3 regions of the Staphylococcus debuckii genome follow, and region 2 is predicted to be linked to each of the others. Evidence: riboswitches for the same ligand, from Rfam matches in the RefSeq annotation. Region 2 holds a riboswitch; each other region holds the start of a gene.
What was found. Region 2 has a riboswitch for S-adenosylmethionine ahead of CNQ82_RS11110 (Na+/H+ antiporter NhaC family protein). Riboswitches for the same ligand answer to the same signal wherever they lie in the genome.

Region 1 (4,591 bases), 980 kb from region 2:
CGGCCCGCGGGGGTTCGAATCCCTCTTTCTCCGCTACTTAAAAGACTTCGATTCAGGCAACTGATTCGAAGTCTTTTTTTATTGTTCTATTAAAAAAGTGGAATCGAGACTTTATTTTGTCTCAATCCCACTCTGCTTATTGCTTATTTCAAACTATCTGTAATATCTTTGATTTCTTTTTGAGATAGATCCACGATTTTTTCTCCATCTTTAGTATCTTCTTTTAAAGCTTTACGTGCTTCTTTAGAATGATACAATTCAGCAACTTTCTTGTATGTTTTATTATCTTTATCTTTGTCATTTACAGCGATAATATTGATATAAGGTTTAGATGTATTAGTGTTATCTTTTTCTAAGAAAATTGGATCTTTCTTAGGATCTAAACCTGATTTAGAAGCTACACCATTATTAATAACTGCAATATCTACATCGTCTAAAGAACGTGCTGTTTGTTGCGCATCCACTGCTTTGATATCTAAATCTTTCTTGTTTTCTACAATATCTTTCTTGCTTCCTTTTAAGCCGAAGTCTTTAGAAAGTTTGATATAACCTGCATTTTCTAAAAGTTTCAATGCACGTGCTTGGTTTGATACATCGTTAGGAATAACGACTTTTGCCCCTTTTTTCAAATCTTTAACGTCTTTAATCTTCTTAGAATAAATACCTAATGGAGCGAAGACTGTTGTACGGATTGGTGTGATATGAGTCCCTTTGTTTGCTTTCTCATATTCATGCAAGAATGCGAAATGTTGGAATGCGTTCATGTCGATATCCCCATCGTTTAGCGCCTTGTTCGGTACGTTGTAATCAGAGAATTTCTTGATTTCAACGTTGATTCCATCTTTCTTCGCCAGTTCTTTCACTTTATCCCATACCTTTGTATCATCTGATGCGACCCCTACTGTGACGGTCTTATCATCTTTCTTATTGCCGCCGCAAGCCGCAAGTACTACGACTAATGCCATTAATAATACTAATAACTTTTTCATATCCTAAAAAACCCCTTTGTGTGATTAATTTCTGCGAATCTTCTTAGCCAAAACATTCCCGAGAGATTGAATCAGCTGAACCATAATGACTAAAATAACTACTGTAATAACAATGACGATAGTATCAAAACGTTGGTAACCATAAGCTAAGGCCAAGTCACCAATACCGCCGCCACCTACTGCACCGGCCATAGCTGTTGAACCAATCAAACCGATGATTGCAGTAGTAATCGCTAAGATTAATGATCCTAAAGCTTCTGGCATTAAGAAGTAGCGAATAATTTGGAACGGTGAGGCGCCCATTGCATTCGCTGCTTCGATAACCCCTGCGTCTACTTCCAATAATGAATTTTCAACGAGACGCGCAATGTAAGGTGCTACGTATACCGTTAAAGGTACAATCGCCGCTGCTGTACCGATGGATGTCCCTACGATTAATTTAGTAAACGGTACAATCGCAATTAACAAAATAATGAATGGAATCGAACGAAAAATGTTAATAATCGGATTTAAGATATGATAGATTGCTACATTTTCCCAAATACCATTTTTCTTCGTCACTACTAGTAAGATGCCTAAAGGAATCCCAATTAATGCACCAATCACTAGTGAAATTGAAACCATCAATAACGTTTGATAGAGTGCTTCCCATAATTGCGACGAGTCTAAAGATGAACCAAGCATATTATCCAACCTCCTCATATTCGATGTGATGTTGTTTCAAGTAATCATATGCGCGTTGTTTCTCTTCGTCAGTGCCTTTAATACGTAATGTCAAATAACCGACTGAAGTATCTTGAATATCCGACATCGAAGCATAAATGACGTTCACTCCTAAATTAAAGTCTTTAATCAATGTTTGGATCACAGATAAGCCTAATTGAGCACCTTCCATATAAACTTTCACATCTTGATAATTGGCATCTGTCGGTAATTGATGAATCATCTTCTCACTGATGTCTGTGCTGATAACTGTAGAAACGAAGTTCTTCGCCGTTTCGGTTTTCGGGTGACTGAAGACATCTAAGACAGTGCCTTTTTCAATGACGCGCCCTTGTTCCATAACGGCAACTTTATCGCAAATCTTTTGAATGACACTCATCTCGTGAGTAATCAATAAAATCGTTACTTCAAATGTTTCATTCACTCGCTTTAAGAGTCGCAAGATAGAGTCCGTAGTAGCTGGATCGAGTGCACTTGTAGCTTCATCACACAATAAAATTTGAGGATCTGTGACAAGTGCTCTGGCGATGGCTACTCTTTGTTTTTGACCACCAGAAAGTTCATTCGGATATTGTGAGCCTTTATCTCCAAGTCCGACGAACTCTAACATTTCATCTACTTTCTCTTTTATGTATTTTTTACTCTTGCCTTCCAAAATCAGCGGCATTGCCACATTATTAAATACCGTTTTAGAATTCAGCAAGTTGAAATGCTGGAATATCATACCAATATTCTTCTTAACTTTACGCAATTCTTTCTTGCTGTATTGATTTATTTGATGTCCATCGACAACGACTTCACCAGATGTTACATTCTCAAGCTTATTTACCAAACGGATTAAAGTACTCTTACCTGCACCGCTGTAGCCAATAACACCATAGATTTCTTGTCGTTCAACAGTAAAGCTGACATCCTTTAAAGCTTGAATTTCTGTTGAGCGCTTATGGAATGTTTTACTCACATCCTTGAACTCAATCATAGGTTAGTCCCCCTCTGATAGTTTGAAATGAATGAATTTTGCCTCTATTTTGACTTTTATTTTGAAAAATAAAAATTCCGGGGACAATGAAACAAGTCCTCGGAATAATTTGGCTCGTCTCATCTTTACAGCATTTGCTGTAGGAATTGGCACAGTAATCGAATAGTTACGATTTCGATCCTGCTGCCGAGGTTTCATAGGGCCTGTCCCTCCACCTCTCTGGATAAGAGTTATGTATTCAGTTCATTTATATTTCATATATTACATTACTGAGTGAAAAAGTCAACATTAATTTTTAGAAAATTGTTAATTTCAACTTAATTCTAAACACTAGAGCTAGTAAGCGTTTGCAACTTTTCAACTCAATAGTAAAGCTATTCAAAATCAGTTCATTTACTCGTTTTCTTTTTCTCTTTTCAAAATTAAAAAAGAACCAGGCACGGTGGCCTGGCTCTTAATTTGAAGAAAACTTTATTTATTTTTGATTTTTACGACGTTTCATGCCGAACATCATTGCAGTTCCTAAGCCAGCAAAGATAGTACCATAAAGCATTGGTGCTGTATCGTTAGCGCCTGTATTTGGTAATACTTTTGCTTTTGGTTGATTTTGTTCTGGTTTCGCTTTGCTTGGTTGAGTAGCTACTTTATTTGGTGTTGAAACTTTCGTAGTTGTTTTTACTTCTGGTTGATGATTTGGTTCTGGGTTTCCAACTTTATGACCACCGTCATGGTTTACAACAGGTGTGTGAGTGCCTGTTACTGGTGGAGTTGGTCGAGAATTACTTGGTGTTGTATTTTGATTTGGTACAAGCGGCGTGTTAGTTTGTCCACCATCGTTCGGTGATTTACCTGGATGATTTGGTCCACTTGGTGTCGGTGTCACTGGTTGATTCGGTACAACAGGTGTTGCTGGCACTAATGGAATCATTGGAATCGTAACTTTTGGTGTTTCAGGTTTATGACAAGGTACGATAATTTTAGTTTTATTTGCACATTGCAATACTACGTTACCTTTCACATCGTGGTTATATCCAATAATCACAACTGCATTACCATTTTCATCGCATGGAATTTCGATACGTTGACCATCGCTAAATACAATAATGTTTGTATTATATTGATCAATGTAATTATTCACGATATAAACAGGTGCTGTTGGTTGAGCATCTCTGCCATCACGTCCATCGCGTCCGTCTCTACCATCTCTACCGTCTCTACCATTAATACCGTCACGTCCGTCTTTACCTTTCATGACTGTAATTGTATTGCCATCGCTAAATTCTACGACAGTATTACCATCTTTATCTTGATGTGAATCTTTAACAGTAACAGATACGCCGTCTTTGCCTTTTGGAATAGTGATTTCTCTGCCATCGCTGAATGTCACAATTGTATTGCCGTTCGGGTCTACAGATTGGCCAGTGATTGTGATAGACTTGCCATCTTTGCCGTCTTTTCCATCTTTACCTTTCAAGACAGTGATTGTATTTCCATCAGTAAATTCTACAACTGTGTTGCCGTCTGCATCTTGGTGTGAGTCTTTAACAGAAACAGATCTGCCATCTTGACCTTTAGATACAGTAATTGAGTTGCCATCACTGAATGTCACAACAGTATTGCCGTTCGGATCTACAGATTGACCAGTAATTGTGATAGATTTGCCATCTTTGCCGTCCTGACCGTTCAAGCCGTCTTTTCCGTCTTTACCTTTTAACACAGTGATTGTGTTACCGTCAGAGAATTCTACAACTGTGTTGCCGTCTGCATCTTGGTGTGAATCTTTCACAGTGACAGATGTGCCGTCTTGGCCTTTTGGTACAGTGATTGAGTTGCCATCACTGAATGTTACTTTCGTATTACCATCCGGATCAATAGTTTGGCCAGTTACTGTAATTGATTT
Region 2 (4,591 bases):
AGAAGACGATGCACAAGAAGTGAAACAAGTCATTGAAGGCAAAGGCGGAACAGTATATTTATTACCAGGCGATATTACGAACGAAGATTTCAACTATGAACTTGTAGAATTCGCAAACGACCGTCTAGGCGGATTAGACAACGTCACAATGGTGGCAGGCTATCAACAATATCATGAGAAATTCGAAGACTTCAAAACAGAAGACTTTACGAATACCTTTGAAACAAACGTCTATCCAATCTTTTGGACGACGCAAAAGGCTTTAGAATACTTGAAACCAGGCGGCACAATCACAACGACAACTTCTATCCAAGGTTATGACCCGAATCCATTGTTGCATGACTATGCCGCAACTAAAGCAGCGATTATTTCCTTGACTAAGAGCCTTGCTAAAGAATTGATCGAAAGAGGCATCCGTGTCAATTCAGTCGCACCTGGTCCATTCTGGTCACCATTACAAATCTCAGGCGGACAACCGCAAGATAAAATTCCAGAATTCGGCCAACAATCTATGATGGGACGTTCAGGCCAACCTGTTGAATTAGCCAGCACTTACGTTCTTTTAGCTTCAGACGAATCCAGCTATACAACAGGACAAGTCTATGGTGTCACAGGCGGTAAACAAATTAATTAAACTGCTGCTCTGGAAAAGAAACCTTAGAAGAGTAGCTCCATCTCCTACACTCCCCTCGGCAAGAGCAGCCGGGGGTTTTTGAATGGAGAAAGGCGAGTCGTCATGAACAAGTCATTAGCAATTAGCGTTGATTTTTCCTACTATAAAACTACCAATTATAAATAAAATGAGGTGTGAGTATGAAACAATTCGATCCGAATGAGTTAACACAGAAAGATAATTATAAATTATTGAGTGGTAGTGTATTGCCACGTCCTATTGCGTTTGTGACCTCTCAAGATAAAGAAGGTAATCTTAATGCGGCGCCTTTCAGCTTTTTTAATGTAGTGAGTAGTGAACCGCCGATGATTATGATCTCAACGGCACGTATTAACGGCAAACGTAAAGATACGTCTGTGAACATCGAGACAATGGGTGAGTTTGTAGTGCATATTTCTCAACTTTCCATGATTGAAGGCATCAACCAAACAGCCGCACCTATTGCGCCGACAGAAAATGAATTAGAACGTACGGACTTTAAAACAATTCCTTCTACTGTAGTCGACGTCCCTGCAATTGAAGGGGCAAGTATCCGCTTCGAATGTAAATTAGATCGTCTCATTGAATTAGGCGACGATGAAACAGGTAATGATTTAATCATCGGACGCGTGGTACAATATCATATTGACGATGCGGTCTATATGGATCCGTTCAAGATTAATATGCAAGCCTTGCAGCCTGTAGGACGTTTAGCAGGAAACGATTATGTGAAACTAGGTGAAGAATTTACGATTCAACGCCCGACTGAATAAATGCTTAACCAAAGTTAAACTTCAGATAATTGACGCAAGCCGTTGAGCGTGATAAGTTTAAAAAGATTCACAATTTAAAAATAAATAGTGCTTATCAAGAGAGGTGGAGTGAAGGGCACTTTGAAGCCTCGGCAACATGGAAACGCGTGTGCCAAGTCCCGTAGCAATCGATTGCTAAGAGATAAGAATTGATATATTTATCCTTTTTTCTTAGCGCAGAAAAAAGGTTTTTTATTTATGAAACGAGAGGTGTGGAGTAGAAGATGACTGAAGAGAAAAAGAAAGGTAATGCTTTTGCACTGATACCTTTGATTGTCTTCGTGGGTTTATTTTTAGGCGTCGGTATTATTACAGGCGACTTTACGAAAATGCCCTTGAATATTGCGATTACGATTGCAGTCATAGTGGCATTGCTGATGAATCGCAAACAGAAATTTGCTGAGAAAGTAGAAGTTTTTACTAAAGGAGCAGGCCATTCCAACATTATTCTGATGGTCTTGATATTTGTACTTGCAGGAGCTTTTTCACAAGTAACTGAAGATATGGGAGGCGTAAAATCTACCGTTAACTTAGGGTTATCCTTAATCCCCGGCAACTTGCTGATTATCGGATTATTCGTCATCTGTATGTTTGTATCGATTTCTATGGGGACTTCGGTAGGGACAGTAGCCGCTATTGCACCCGTAGGATTCGGAATCAGCCAAGCAACGGATATTCCATCTGCACTTGCTATGGCGACCGTAGTTGGCGGCGCAATGTTCGGTGACAATTTATCGATGATTTCAGATACTACTATCGCTGCTGTACGTACGCAAAATACACGTATGAGTGACAAATTTAAAGTGAACTTTCGGATTGTCTTGCCTGGTGCAATAATCTCAATGATTATTCTGGGTATTTTAACGCATAGCGCCAGTATCAACAACGCGAAGAATTATGACTATGACCTGATTAAAGTCATTCCTTACTTATTAGTATTAATTCTAGCGCTGATCGGAGTCAATGTAATTATTGTACTAATCGGAGGAACGGTGCTATCTGGAATTATTGGTTTATTAGATGGATCGTTTAATTGGATTAAATTCTTGAAAGCGGCCTCCGAAGGTATGATTGGCATGGAAGACATTGCGATTATTGCTTTGATGATCGGCGGTTTAATTGGATTGATTCAACACTATGGCGGTATTACTTGGCTGCTGAACTTTGTGCGTAGCCGTGTGAAATCCAGACGTGGCGCAGAAATTGGGATTGCAAGCTTAGTGAGTGCTGCAGATATTTCTACAGCCAACAACACGATTTCTATTTTAATGGCCGGTCCATTAGCTAAAAATATTGCAGATGAATATAACATCGACCCTAGAAAGTCGGCCAGTATCCTAGACATTTTCGGCAGCTGTTTCCAAGGTTTATTACCTTATAGCCCGCAAGTCATCGCAGCAGCAGGAGTAGCCGGTGTTTCACCCTTTATGTTAATGCCTTATTCCATTTATCCAGTGATGCTCGGTTTATGCGGATTAGTAGCAATTATTTTTAATCTTCCTAGATTAAATAAAAAGAAAGCTGGAAAAGGGGCATAATTAATTTTTACTTTCGCACAAGAAAAATGTTAAAGTAATCTTGTTGCAAAACTAACAAAACGGTGCATAAAGTGAAGCAGCTAGAGGACGATTACTTTGGCTTATGTACTAGAAATACGTTAAAATATGGTTAAGTGTGAAAGTAGGTGACGACAGAGTGGCAAGATATAACATAGAAAATGACGTAGTAGTCATTTCGTTGGAACGATTAATGCGTATTAATCCTGAATTGATTTATCAAGCGTGGACAGATGCTGATATTATGAGACGTTGGTTTATGACTTCAAATAGAACTAATAAATCCATCGACTTGATTCCTGAAGAAGGACGACGTTACGAAATCGTTGATGAACGCAATGGCAAGATGAATAAGATTACGGGTGTCTTCCAAGAACTAGAAGCACCGAACCGTATTGTGATGACTATCGGCATGCCTGAATTAAGCGACAAAGAAGATACTATCGAAGTTGAAATCTTTGAACGTGAACCAGGTGCTGACATTACACAAATGAATTTCCGATATACTGCTGTTGTTCCGAAAGAACGACGCTGGACTACCTTGGAATATAAGCAACAGAAAAAAGAATATCATGACTCAACAGCGCACGGCTTTGAGAACATGTTTATTAAGCTGCAAGATATTTTAACAGAAATGCAGAAAGAACAAGAAGAATTTTAAAATTTAGAAGAAAAAGAAGCGGTACGTCACTTTGTAGTGAACATGTACCGCTTCTTTTTTATAGATTAAACTGTTTCTTGACCACGTTTATTCCAAGTTAAGATGAAGCTCAACATTGCTAGTATACTGATAACGGTAAGCAACATGAAACCAACGTTCCATCCAAAATGATCAACGACAAATCCTAAGATAATATTCGCCATCACTGCACCGAACAAGTAACCGAATAATCCAGTGAGTCCAGCGGCTGTTCCGGCAGCTTTTTTCGGAACATAATCAAGTGCTTGCAACCCAATCAACATTACAGGGCCATAGATTAAGAAGCCGATTGCTACTAAGGAAAGATTGTCTATCCAAGGATGGCCGGCAGGGTTCAACCAATAGATAAGCACGAAAATCGTCACGCCTAACATGAAGAAGAATCCAGCAGGACCACGACGGCCTTTAAATAATTTATCTGACAGCCAACCGCACAGCAATGTACCAGGTATTCCGGCCCATTCATATAAGAAGTACGCCCAACCAGATGCTTTCATATCAAAATGTTTTTCCTCACTAAGATACACTGGTGCCCAATCTAGCACCCCATAACGTACGAAATAGACAAAGATGTTGGCAAAGGCAATCGCCCATACCCACTTATTGTTCAATACATATTTGAAGAGAATTTCTTTTGTAGTCAATTCAGTCTCCATGGTTTCTTTTGAAGCATTAGGATAATCATCGCGATAGACTTCAATAGGCGGAAGTCCTTGAGATTGCGGTGTATCCCTAACTAAGAAGAAAGTGATAATCGCAATCACAATCGCAAATAGGGCTGGATAAATAAAAGCACCTTCAAAGCCTTTTAAATAACCGAAATTATACATAGCAGTCATTGAAATTCCCCATGTGGCAATCGGTGCCATTA
Region 3 (4,591 bases), 820 kb from region 2:
CTTACCGGCATTTATCATTTTTACCATCAAGAAGCCGGTTCAACAGAATCATCGGTTAACAGGTGTTTATCTTACGATGGTTTCAGCGGTTGAATGGATTGCTGCAAGTACAGTATTGTACTTTTCATTGCGTGTCGTTCATTTAGATGTGCCATATACTTCGGTAATCGGTATCTTTATTATCGCTGCCATAGCAGGTTTGATCAGTTTCATCCCTGGTGGCTTCGGAGCCTTTGATGTCGTGATTTTAGTAGGTTTGAAATACTTAGGCTTGCCAGAAGAAAAAATATTGCTAGGTCTCTTAATGTATCGTTTTGCTTATTACTTTATACCGCTGCTCATTTCAATGATATTATCTATCTTTGAATTCGGTACTTCTGCAAGACGTTATATTGAACAATCCAGATATTATACACCGGCAAAAGAAGTCACTAGTTTCTTATTTTCTTATCAAAAGGCTGTCGTTTCTAAGATTCCTTCGTTATCTTTAGGAATTTTAGTCGCTTTTACTAGCTTGATGTTCTTATTAAACAATGTATCGATTATTTATGATGGATTATACGATCCTAATCACATGTTTTATTATATTATTGTGACGATTCATACGAGTGCTTGTTTGATTTTAATGTTGAATGTACGAGGAATTTTTAAACAAAGCAGACGTGCCATTTTATTTGCTTTATTTGCGATTATTATCATTTTTGCGATTACCTTGTATATGAATACATCGGTATTGCTGATGTTTTGGCTAGTAGTTCTATTCGCATTGTTGGTTTATTCATTCAACAAAACAACGATTTTGAAACGACCACTTCGACTGCGTCATATTGTCGCTATGTTTTTTGTCAGTGCAGGTATGCTGATTTTAAATCATTATATTATTAAATTAGTGTTGAATGCGTTAGATGCATACAAGATGGAATTAGATAATTCGCTCCTACGTTATTATTTATGGTTGACGACACTCGTCATTTTCATCCTTGTGGCATTTATTGTCTGGTTATTTGAACAAGCATATTCTAAAGAGCGCCCGAAACCGGATTTCGAACGTTGTACAGAGATTATCCAGCAATACGGCGGCAACTATTTAAGCCACCTTATCTATAGTGGCGATAAAGAAGTATTTATGGATGAATCTGAAGAAGCATTTGTGATGTACCGCTACAAATCCAATGCTTTAGTTGTACTTGGAGATCCTATCGGTAACCCGGCACGTTTCCACCATTTATTAGAGACAATTTATGATTATGCAGTGAAGATGGGCTATGAAGTGATTTTCTATCAAGCGAGCGATCGTTATATGCCGTTGTATCATGATTTCGGTAATCAGTTCTTTAAATTAGGGGAAGAAGCGGTAATTGATTTAACGACCTTTACGACTTCAGGTAAGAAACGCAGAGGCTTCAGAGCAACATTGAATAAAATTGCTGATCAAGAGATCCAATTTGAAATTATAGAACCACCATTTTCACCGGAATTGATGAAACAATTGAAACAGGTCAGTGATGCATGGCTGGATGGAAAAAATGAAATGCATTTTTCAGTCGGCCAATTTACAGACAACTATGTCTCTAAAGCCCCGGTCGGTATCTTAAAAGAAAAAGACGGTAGAATTATTGCGTTCAGTACTTTAATGCCGACGCATTATAATGATTCATTCTCTGTAGACCTTATCCGTTGGCTCCCTGATGTTGATTTACCATTGATGGATGGTTTATACCTTCATATGTTGTTATGGGGCCAAGAACATGATTATAAAGCGTTCAACATGGGAATGGCGACATTATCTAATGTTGGACAGACGGAGTTCTCTTACTTGAATGAACGTATCGCAGGACGCATATTCGAAAACTTCAACAATTTATATCGCTTCCGCGGATTGAGACAATATAAAGAAAAGTTTAAACCTCACTGGGAACCAAGATACTTAGTATATTCTAGACATAGTTCCTTATGGCAGAATATGTTGAAAGTACTGCGTGTTATTCGTTCTAAACAATAGCATATGGAAAAGGAAACCTGATTGTCTGAAAGCTAGGCAATCGGGTTTTTATTTTTAAAGAGAGTACTGGGACAGTGTTTTTCAGCAAGCAAAGTCTAAATTAATTTCTGAAAAATGAGAATAGTCTGTTGACAAGGAGAAAGAATAGTTTTATACTCTGATTAAATTATATAAAACTTATCCAGAATGGTGGAGGGACTGGCCCGACGATACCAGGCAACCTATTTAAGTTAGGTGCTAATTCCAGCAGGTGAAGACCTGAAAGATAAGAAGTTTTGAGTCTATCTTTTCAGGTAGGCTTATTTTTTATGTTAAATAAGGGGGAAATAGAACATGACAAACGATTTTAAATTTGAAACATTGCAATTACACGCAGGACAGGAGGTAGATCCTACTTCGAATTCGAGAGCAGTACCCATTTATCAAACGACATCTTTCACATTCGATGATACACAACATGCGGCAGATTTATTCGGTTTAAACGCATTAGGCAATATTTATTCTCGCTTGACGAATCCGACCGTGGCTGTCTTTGAAACACGTGTTGCGGAATTGGAAGGCGGTGTTGCAGGGGTAGCAGTGGGTTCTGGTATGGCGGCTATTACGTATGCTGTACAAACAGTAGCTGAAGCAGGAGATCACATTGTAGCAAGCTCTACTTTATATGGTGGTACTTATACTTTATTCAGTCATACTTTGCCTAAGTATGGTATTGATGTTTCTATTGTCGACAGCAAGAACTTTGATGAAGTTAAAAATGCTATTAAAGATAATACTAAAGCGATTTATATTGAAACAATCGGCAATCCTGAAGGTAATGTAGAAGATGTAGAGAAATTAGCAGAAATTGCGCATGAAGCGGGAATTCCATTAATCGTGGATAACACTTTTGCTTCTCCATATTTATTCAGACCATTAGAACATGGCGCGAATATCGTGGTACATTCGGCGACTAAATTTATTGGCGGACATGGGACTTCTATGGGAGGCGTCGTAGTAGATGGCGGCAACTTCGATTGGAAACAAAATGACAAGTTCCCTGGTTTGACTGAACCTGATGCATCTTATCATGATTTAGTATTTGCGGATGCCTTTGGAGAAGCTGCTTTAGCGTTCAAAATCAGAACGACGTTATTACGTGACACAGGTGCTTGTCTGTCTCCTTTAAATGCTTTCTTACTCCTTCAAGGATTAGAAACATTATCTTTAAGAATGGAACGTCATGTTGAGAATGCTGAAAAGGTTGCTAAGTTCTTAGATAATCACGACAAAGTAGAATGGGTGAAATATGCGGGTCTTCCTTCTAGTGAGTACTATGATTTGAAAGAAAAATATCTTCCTAAAGGTGCATGTTCTATTTTCACTTTCGGTGTTAAAGGCGGTTATGAGGCAGGCATTAAATTTATCGAGTCGTTAGAATTATTCTCATTGCTTGCGAATGTAGGCGATGCTAAATCATTAGTGATTCATCCGGCTTCTACGACACATGCTCAATTAACTCCAGAAGAACAATTGACTGCGGGTATTACTCCTGAAACGATTCGTATTTCTGTAGGTCTTGAACATATTGATGATATCATTAATGACTTGGAAAAAGGATTAGACGCGATTTAACATGTTATTTACGAATAAAATTCCTATACTGCCTATACTACAAGAGGAGCACATCGAGTTTGCAAAACAAAGAATCAACGATGGTTTAAATCTCTTGATTGTTAATTTAATGCCGGTAAAAGAAGATGCAGAAAGACAACTGCTGCGATTGCTTGGACAAACGGATCATCCGATTAATATTGATTTTACCTATCCAGTGACTCATCAAAGCCGAACTTCTTCAAATGTGCATGCGGAGCAGTATTATCAGGAATTTGATGATATCAAGGATAAGGATTATGATGGTTTGATTATGACAGGAGCACCTGTTGAACATCTTGATTTTTCTGAAGTAGATTATATCGAGGAATTAAAGACTATCTATGAGTGGTCAGAAACTCATGTGAAACAACGTCTGTTTATTTGCTGGGGTGCACAATTTGCTTTGAATTATCGTTACGGTATTCACAAAAGAATGTTTCCTGAAAAATTAACAGGAATTTACCGCTATCATATTATGCAAGCACACCCTGTTTTATGCGAGATTCCTGAATATATCATTCCTCAATCTCGCGGTTCCTTTATGGATCCTTATGAGGTGATGGAGGAAGCGGATTTAGATGTGATTACTTATAGTCCGTATACTGGAGTAGATTTCATTTCCAATAAAGCACAGACCGATTTATATATCGGCGGTCATTTTGAATATGAACCAGAGACGTTGTTGAATGAGTATCAGAGAGATAGTGAGAAGAATGGGGAAGCGGCTGCTAAACCTAAGAATTATTTCCGAGGAGAATCGCTCACACCACTTCCTGCTTATTGGATTCCTTATGCTCAGCAACTCTTCCAAAACTGGGCAGATATGATGGAAAAGAATAGATGGCATCATAATGAAATTAATATTTTAGATTGATAATAGAATGTTTATAAATGCAAAAATGGCAAGAGGGCCTGTTCATTTAGTCCCTCTTACCATTTTTTTGCTGTTTGATT

Region 1: another riboswitch for S-adenosylmethionine. It lies ahead of CNQ82_RS02550 (methionine ABC transporter ATP-binding protein); the one in region 2 lies ahead of CNQ82_RS11110 (Na+/H+ antiporter NhaC family protein).
Region 3: another riboswitch for S-adenosylmethionine. It lies ahead of CNQ82_RS06855 (O-acetylhomoserine aminocarboxypropyltransferase/cysteine synthase family protein); the one in region 2 lies ahead of CNQ82_RS11110 (Na+/H+ antiporter NhaC family protein).

What each region holds. Positions count from the first base shown of each region.
Region 1 covers NZ_CP033460.1:572,391-576,981, reverse strand. The annotation lists tRNA gene CNQ82_RS02565 (tRNA-Ser) at 1-33, shown strand, start outside; gene gmpC (dipeptide ABC transporter glycylmethionine-binding lipoprotein) at 144-989, opposite strand; gene CNQ82_RS02555 (methionine ABC transporter permease) at 1,014-1,673, opposite strand; gene CNQ82_RS02550 (methionine ABC transporter ATP-binding protein) at 1,675-2,691, opposite strand; SAM riboswitch class I at 2,808-2,921, opposite strand; gene CNQ82_RS02545 (YSIRK-type signal peptide-containing protein) at 3,167-4,591, opposite strand, start outside.
Region 2 covers NZ_CP033460.1:2,283,394-2,287,984, reverse strand. The annotation lists gene CNQ82_RS11120 (SDR family oxidoreductase) at 1-634, shown strand, start outside; gene CNQ82_RS11115 (flavin reductase family protein) at 814-1,425, shown strand; SAM riboswitch class I at 1,514-1,613, shown strand; gene CNQ82_RS11110 (Na+/H+ antiporter NhaC family protein) at 1,689-3,002, shown strand; gene CNQ82_RS11105 (SRPBCC family protein) at 3,160-3,681, shown strand; gene glpT (glycerol-3-phosphate transporter) at 3,747-4,591, opposite strand, start outside.
Region 3 covers NZ_CP033460.1:1,465,655-1,470,245, forward strand. The annotation lists gene mprF (bifunctional lysylphosphatidylglycerol flippase/synthetase MprF) at 1-2,002, shown strand, start outside; SAM riboswitch class I at 2,177-2,274, shown strand; gene CNQ82_RS06855 (O-acetylhomoserine aminocarboxypropyltransferase/cysteine synthase family protein) at 2,336-3,616, shown strand; gene CNQ82_RS06860 (homoserine O-acetyltransferase/O-succinyltransferase family protein) at 3,618-4,511, shown strand; gene msrA (peptide-methionine (S)-S-oxide reductase MsrA) at 4,558-4,591, opposite strand, start outside.